Regions from separate parts of the Rhizobium sp. KNZ14-9A genome, predicted to be linked through region 1. Evidence: riboswitches for the same ligand, from Rfam matches in the RefSeq annotation. Region 1 holds a riboswitch; the other holds the start of a gene.
The links. Region 1 has a riboswitch for FMN ahead of ribB (3,4-dihydroxy-2-butanone-4-phosphate synthase). Riboswitches for the same ligand answer to the same signal wherever they lie in the genome.
Positions count from the first base shown of each region.

Region 2: it holds a riboswitch for FMN, as region 1 does, so the genes downstream of both, ACR9ZQ_RS18580 (DMT family transporter) here and ribB (3,4-dihydroxy-2-butanone-4-phosphate synthase) in region 1, are expected to answer to the same signal.

Region 1 is NZ_JBPGXB010000004.1:1,518,223-1,522,194, reverse strand. It holds gene ACR9ZQ_RS37375 (SDR family oxidoreductase) at 1-21, shown strand, start outside; gene tpiA (triose-phosphate isomerase) at 26-763, shown strand; gene ACR9ZQ_RS37365 (glucose 1-dehydrogenase) at 838-1,620, shown strand; FMN riboswitch at 1,727-1,871, shown strand; gene ribB (3,4-dihydroxy-2-butanone-4-phosphate synthase) at 1,989-2,615, shown strand; gene ACR9ZQ_RS37355 (Gfo/Idh/MocA family protein) at 2,783-3,907, opposite strand; gene ACR9ZQ_RS37350 (ThuA domain-containing protein) at 3,919-3,972, opposite strand, start outside.
Region 2 is NZ_JBPGXB010000002.1:2,387,283-2,391,254, reverse strand. It holds gene lon (endopeptidase La) at 1-984, shown strand, start outside; gene hupB (DNA-binding protein HupB) at 1,192-1,467, shown strand; FMN riboswitch at 1,591-1,743, shown strand; gene ACR9ZQ_RS18580 (DMT family transporter) at 1,827-2,735, shown strand; gene ACR9ZQ_RS18575 (esterase-like activity of phytase family protein) at 2,832-3,972, shown strand, end outside.

The DNA.
Region 1 (3,972 bases):
GGCGGCTTCTGCTGCTGGTGATGACATGCGTAAGCTGATCGCAGGCAATTGGAAAATGAACGGTCTCGTCTCCTCCCAAGCTGAGATCGAGGCGCTGAAGGGGCTAACGGGCAGTGCGACGTGCGATATCGTCGTCTGCCCGCCCTTCACGCTGATCGACCGCGCCGTGGCGCGGGTCAAGGATACGGATCTCGCCATCGGCGCGCAGGATTGCCACGCGCAGTCGTCGGGTGCCCACACCGGCGAAATTTCTGCCGAAATGCTTGCCGATCTCGGTGCGCGCTATGTCATCCTCGGACATTCCGAACGCCGTGTCCTGAACGGCGAGGACGATGAGATTGTGCTGGGGAAGGCGCTTGCCGCGCATCGGGCAGGCTTGATTTCGATCGTCTGCGTCGGTGAGACACGCCATGAGCGCGACGAAGGCCGGGCAATCGAAGTCGTCGGCGAACAACTGCGGGGATCCGTCCCCGAGGGTGCTACCAGCCGAAATCTTGTCATCGCCTATGAACCCGTCTGGGCAATCGGAACCGGACTGGTGCCGACCCACGAACAGATTGAGGAGGTCCATGCGGCGATCCGGCAGATGCTCGAAGAGCGGCTGGGCAGCGATGGCCGTTCGGTCAAGATCCTCTATGGCGGCTCGGTCAAGGCATCCAATGCAGAGGCGATATTCGGGCTTCGCAATGTGGACGGAGCGCTGGTCGGCGGCGCCTCGCTGAAGGCCTCGGAATTCGCAGGAATTATTTCGGCAGCCGTTTGAACTCTGAGTGCGGAGACAAGTGTCGCCGGTGCAGATCGGTGCGCTCACACCGGCGCCGTTGAAAGGAAAAGAGAATGCAACGTTTTGAAAACAAGACCGTCGTCATTACCGGCGCAAGCCGCGGTATCGGTGCAGCGATCGCCAAACGCTTTGCGCGCGAAGGCGCCAATCTCGTCGTTTCGGCCAATGAAGACAGCGTGCATGGCGTGGCAGAACAGATCAAGTCAGATGGCGGCAAGGCTATTTCCTTCGTTGGCGACGTCACTGACAAGTCAAGCGTCAAGGCCCTTTATGACGCAGCCGAGCAGGCATTCGGCGCTGTCGACGTCTCCATCCAGAATGCCGGCGTCATCACCATTGCCCGCATCGAGGATATGACCGAGGGCGAGTGGGACAAGGTCATGGCCGTCAACACCAAGGGCGTGTTCCTCTGCGCCCAGGAAGCGATCGCCCGCATGCGCAAGCACGGCCGCGGCGGCCGTCTCATCAACACGGCCTCCGGCCAGGCGCGCGACGGCTTCATCTATACGCCGCATTATGCCGCCTCGAAGATGGGCGTCGTCGGCATCACCCAGAGCCTTGCCAAGGAAGTCGCGACCGACGGCATCACCGTCAACGCCTTCTGCCCGGGCATCATCGAGACCGACATGTGGGCCTATAACGACCAGGCATGGGGCAAGCTGCTCGGCAATTACGGCCCCGGCGAACTGATGAAGGAATGGGTCGAAGGCATTCCGATGAAGCGCGCCGGTTCCGGCGAAGACGTCGCCGGCCTCGTCACCTTCCTTGCCAGCGACGATGCAGCCTACATTACCGGCCAGACCATCAATGTCGATGGCGGCCTGATCATGTCCTAGCTCTGTTCGGCAATAGGAAACGGTGCTTTCACCTCTGCGAGGCAGTTCCCGCGGCGAGATCTGCACTCAACCTCTTGCAGAACAAGGCCTTCATCATCTATCTAAGTAATGTTCTCAGGGCGGGGTGCAATTCCCCACCGGCGGTATCGAGGCAACTCGGAGCCCGCGAGCGCCTTCGTGGAAGCGAAGGGTCAGCAGATCCGGTGAGATGCCGGAGCCGACGGTCATAGTCCGGATGGAAGAGAGCAACGCAGAGGACACCGCTCGGCACGCGGTGTTTCATATGCTTGTTCGCCCAAGGGAAAATGGTGGCTTTTGACAGGCCATGTACGCCGCACACTGCGGCTAACCCTTGAAAGGCAGAGAAGATGGCAATTTCCAGAATCGAAGATGCGATCGTCGCGATTGCGCGTGGCGAGATCGTGGTCGTCGTCGACGATCGTGATCGTGAAAACGAGGGCGACCTCGTCATCGCATCCGAGGCAATCACCCCGCAGGCGATCGCCTTCATGATGAATTATGCTCGCGGCCTCATCTGTGTGGCAATGGAAGGCGAGCGGCTGGACGAGCTGCAGATCCCGCAGATGGTCCCCAACAATACCGAACTTTTGAAGACGGCTTTCACCGTGTCGGTTGACTATATTCCTGAAACGACGACCGGAATTTCGGCGGCTGACCGCGCCGCGACGGTTCGCGCACTCATTGCCGAGACGTCCCGCCCCGAGGATTTTGCGCGGCCCGGCCATATCTTCCCGTTGCGTGCGCATCCGAACGGCGTGCTTTCTCGTCCAGGTCATACCGAGGCGGCTGTCGACCTCGCAAGGCTTGCCGGCCTGTCGCCGTCAGGTGTCATTTGCGAGGTGGCCAATGATGATGGCACGATGGCACGCCTGCCCGAGCTTGAGCAGTTTGCCGAACGGCACGGCCTCCATCTGATCACAATCGAGGATCTCATTGCTTATCGGGGCGTGAGAGCGCCTGTTAAGGCCGCCTAGTAAGCGTGTCTTGGCCTGGCGTAAAAGAGCCACGGCGAGCCAAGATCGCGTGGGTGCCGTTTGTGTAGTCTGCAACGAGGCACTCGCGCTCTGGCACGGATAAGCCGCGTGAGCTATTAGCTCGACGAAGGCCCGATCACGCGGGCCTTCGATGTTTCACCATGCCTTCAGACGACGAGTGCTAGCGCCGGTCCCTGATCGTCCGTCTTGCGTTCCTGGCCGGCCGTGCCTTCCAGGCTCTCGGAAGCCAGCAGATTGAACTCCCGACGTTCTTTCTCCGATACGATCGCGAGGTCGATGACCTTCTGCAGGTTGGCGGCATGGCGGAAGGTGGGATCGTCCTGCTTTCCGGTTCTGACCGCTTCGGCAAAGCGCTGGTAGTTGGTCAGCACTGCCGGCACCTCGATGTCACGCCAGGTGGCGCTTTCAATATCGTCACCGAAGCAGCCCCGAAGATCTGAGCCGTCAGGACGATGGATGACTTCGAGGCTGCCTTTTTCGCCATAGATGCGCAGCTTCAGTTCGTTGAGATGACCGGTCGCCCAGCGTGTCGCATGGATGACGCCGAGGGCGCCATTGGCGAAATCGACAGACATGGTGAAGCTGTCATTGGCGTCGAGCATATATTCACCGATCTGTCCGCCCGGCGCCTTGTTGAAGGTCTTGAGGCGCGCAAAGACATGGTCGATATCGGTCGCGGCGCCATAAGCGGCGAAATCGAGAATATGAATGCCGACATCGCCGAGCACGCCGTTCGATCCATGGCCGGTGGACAAGCGCCACAGCCAGCGCGATTCCGTACGCCAATCGCCCCAGGCGCGAGACACCAGCCAGCTCTGCAGATAGGAGGCCTCCACATGGCGGATGGTGCCAAGTTCGCCTGATAGCACCATCTCGCGGGCGCGCTGCAGCGGTGCGACGTTGCGATAGGTGAGGTTGACCATGTTGACGACGCCGGCGGTCTCAGCCGCTTCCGTCATCTCCAGCGCATGGGCGTAGTTTTCTGCCAGCGGCTTTTCACAGAAGACGTGCTTGCCGGCGGCGATCAGCGCCAAGCTCGTCGCATGATGTATCCGGTCAGGCGTGACGTTGGTGGCGGCATCGAATTCGCCCCAGGCGATCGCTTCCTCGAGCGTGCTGAAGCGCTTTGCGATGTTGAAATGATCAGCGAACTCATCAAGCCGGGTCCGATCGGTGTCGACGGCGCCGACCACCTCGACACCATCGATGGCGAGGAAGTTGGCAACCTGGTTTTTGGCCATCATGCCCGTGCCAAGAACAAGTAGACGCATTGCTCTTCTCCTCAGCGGTAACCGGCTTCGCCGGCTTGATGCAGTCTCGGACCACGCTCGACGAT
Region 2 (3,972 bases), on a different contig from region 1:
ATCCCGGCTCCGCTGATGGACCGCATGGAAATCATCCGTATCGCCGGCTACACCGAAGACGAAAAGCGCGAGATCGCCAAGCGGCACCTGCTGCCGAAGGCCATCAAGGAACATGCGCTGCAGCCGAGCGAATTCTCGGTCAGCGACGATGCCCTGATGGCAATCAGCCAGCAGTATACCCGCGAAGCCGGTGTCCGTAACTTCGAACGCGAATTGATGAAGCTCGCCCGCAAGGCGGTCACCGAGATCATCAAGGGCAAGGCGAAGTCGGTTCATGTCACGGCAGCGAATATCGACGATTATCTTGGCGTTCCGCGCTTCCGCCACGGCGAAGCCGAGCGTGAGGATCAGGTCGGCGTGGTCACGGGTCTTGCCTGGACGGAAGTCGGCGGCGAGCTGCTGACGATCGAAGGTGTCATGATGCCCGGCAAGGGCCGCATGACCGTCACCGGCAACCTGAAGGAAGTGATGAAGGAATCGATCTCGGCAGCGGCGTCTTACGTCCGCTCGCGCGCCGTCGATTTCGGCATCCAGCCGCCGCTCTTCGACAAGAGCGACATCCACGTACACGTGCCGGAAGGCGCAACGCCGAAGGATGGTCCGTCTGCCGGTGTCGCGATGGCAACCGCGATCGTCTCGATCATGACCGGCATTCCGGTCAACAAGGATGTGGCAATGACGGGTGAAATCACCCTGCGTGGCCGTGTCCTGCCGATCGGTGGCCTGAAGGAAAAGCTGCTCGCGGCACTGCGCGGCGGCATCAAGAAGGTGCTGATTCCGGAAGAGAATGCCAAGGATCTGGCAGAGATTCCTGACAACGTGAAGAACAACATGGAGATCATTCCGGTCTCCCGTATGGGCGAAGTGATCAAGCATGCGCTGGTCCGTCGTCCCGAGCCGATCGAGTGGGATGGTACGGTGGAAACGCCCGTCATCGCGACTGTCGAAGGGCTCGATGATGCAGGTGCAGCCATCGCTCATTGAGCTTTGGCGGCCACATTTATGCCCAATTGTTGCAAATCCTGAAAAAGGCCGGCGGAAACGCCGGCCTTTTTTGTGAAAACGTCATGTAGACGCTTGCTTTTCCTTGATTTGCAGGGTTTTTGGGTTCTCGGCGGGCCTGATGAAAGCGATTTCTGCGCCTAGCTTACAGATTGAGTTGTTTCAAACCATTTAGAAAGGGGTGGAAACATGAACAAGAATGAACTCGTGTCCGCAGTAGCCGAAAAGGCTGGACTGACGAAGTCTGACGCAGCATCTGCCGTAGACGCAGTTTTTGATGTTGTGCAGGCCGAGCTGAAGAACAAGGGCGACATCCGTCTCGCTGGCTTCGGCAGCTTCACGGTTTCTCATCGCGCTGCCACGAAGGGTCGCAACCCGTCGACCGGCGCCGAAGTTGACATTCCGGCACGCAACGTGCCGAAGTTCACGCCCGGCAAGGGCCTGAAGGACGCCGTCAACGGCTGATACGAGATTGTCCGCCGGCCGTAAACGAGAACGGTCGCGCAGGATTTCGAGGGGGGTTCGGCATCGCCGGACCCCTTTTTGTTTTTGATCGCTTGCGGCATGCAGCGCTTTGTCTTACGACGGCGATGTTCTCAGGGCGGGGTGAAAGTCCCCACCGGCGGTAAGGGCTACGGCCTGAGCCCGCGAGCGCCTTCCGAAGCCTTGGTTTGGGAAGGGTCAGCAGATCCGGTGTGATTCCGGAGCCGACGGTTAGAGTCCGGATGAAAGAGAATGAGCATGGCCGCGCGCGGGCAGGGATCTGTCTGCGTCTGCGTTCTGTAACCTCATGCGTCCTGATTTATGTTTGGTCCCTATTCCGGATGGAAGACATGAATCAGAATTCCCTTGCAGTTTCGCACTCCCGCGCCTTCGCCGGTGCAGCCTTCATGGTGCTTGGAGGCGTCGTCTTCTCGCTCCTCAATGTCGTCACCCAATGGCTCACGATGACGCTTGCCTTCCCGGCGGCCTCCGCAGCCTTCTGGCAATATGGCTTCGCTTTTCTTTTCTCGTTGCCCTTCCTGCGCAAGGTCGGCCTTTCTGCCATGCGCACGGATTATCCCTGGCGGCATATCGTGCGTGTCGTCCTTGCTGCGCTCGGCGTCGAGGCCTGGGTCTCCGGCCTCGCCTCCGTGCCGATCTGGCAGGCGATCGCACTCGTCATGACCTCGCCCTTTTTCATCATTCTCGGCGCACGCCTTTTCCTCGGCGAGCGTGTTGGCCCCGCTCGCTGGATGGCGACAGGTGTCGGCTTTATCGGCGCCATGATCATCCTCCAGCCATGGTCGGACAGCTTCACCTGGGCAGCACTTCTGCCTGTTATCTCGGCTTTGCTTTGGGGCGCCTCCTCGCTCATCACCAAGAGCCTGACCGGCATTGAGAAGCCGGAGACGATCACCGTGTGGCTTCTGGTGCTGCTGACGCCGATCAATGGCGGCCTGGCGCTCGCGGCAGGCTTTGTGGTGCCGACGGGCGCCGCACTTGCTCTCTTCCTTCTGGCAGGCCTCCTGACGGTCGTGGCGCAATATCTGCTGACGCTCGCCTATGCCAGCGCCGACGCTGCCTATGTGCAGCCTTTCGACGACCTGAAGCTGCCGCTGAACGTGCTCGCCGGCTGGCTTTTCTTCGGCTATGCGCCGGCTGGTTATCTGTGGCTCGGCGCTGCGCTCATCCTCGCCGCGTCGCTCTTCATCATGCGCAGCGAGATGCGTCGCGAACGGCAGGCGGCCTGACGCAAACCGTACAAAATGTCGCAGGCTGTCATGTGTCTGTCATGGCAGTCCCGCAAAAAACCTCTGTTCGATTTTTTCGACATTGGGGGATTTTCAATGACATTGTCTTCGCGCAAGGCAGCGCTCGCTGCCATGCTTTTTGCATCCGTTGCCTTCCCGGCAGCGGCTGAGCCGGTTTTCAACCGCATCGCCTCTTTCCCGGTCGCGACCAACCTGCCGGCTGACAAGGACAAGCTTTCGGCCACTTCGGCCGAAATCATTACCGCTTCGCAGGATGGCAACACGCTGATCTACAGCGACAGCCCGCTCGGCGCGATTGGCTTCATCGACATCACCGATGCTAAGGCACCCAAGGCCGGCGGCGCGCTGATGATGGACGGTGAACCGACCTCGGTCACGACTGCAGCCGGCAAGGCGCTCGTCGCCGTCAACACCGGCGAAAGCAAGCAGAAGCCGTCAGGCCGTCTGGCGATCGTCGATATCGCCGGTAAGAAGATCGATGCTACCTGCGATCTCGGCGGCCAGCCTGATTCGATCGCCCTCAGCAAGGATAGGACGCTCGGCACTATCGCGATCGAAAACGAGCGCGACGAAGATGTCAACGACGGCAAGATCCCGCAGATGCCGGCAGGCGACCTCGTCGTCTTCCAGGTCAAGACCGACGGTACCGTCGATTGTGGCACAATCAAGCACGTTGCCCTGGCCGGTCTCGCCGGCGTTGCCCCGGAGGATCCGGAGCCGGAATTCGTTGCCTTCAACAGCCAGAACGAAATCGCCCTGACCCTGCAGGAAAACAACGAGATCATCATCCTCGACGGCACGACCGGCACAGTGAAGACGCACTTCTCTGCCGGCACCGTTGATCTCACCGGCATCGACACCAAACGTGACGGCGCCCTGAAATTTACCGGCGAGAAGAAGGGCATCCATCGCGAGCCCGACGCCGTAAAGTGGCTGGACGACAACCGTCTCGTCGTCGCCAACGAAGGCGATTATGAAGGCGGTTCGCGCGGCTTCACCATCTTCGACAAGACCGGCAAGGTCCTCTTCGAATCCGGCAGCTCCTTCGAGCGTGCCGTCGCCGCTATCGGCCACTATCCGGAAAGCCGCTCCTCGTCGAAGGGCGTCGAGCCGGAAGGTCTCGAAGCGGCCAAGTTCGGCACTGACAACCTGTTCTTCCTGCTCGCCGAGCGCGCTTCCGTCGTCGGCGTCTACAAGGACACGGGCGCCGATCCGG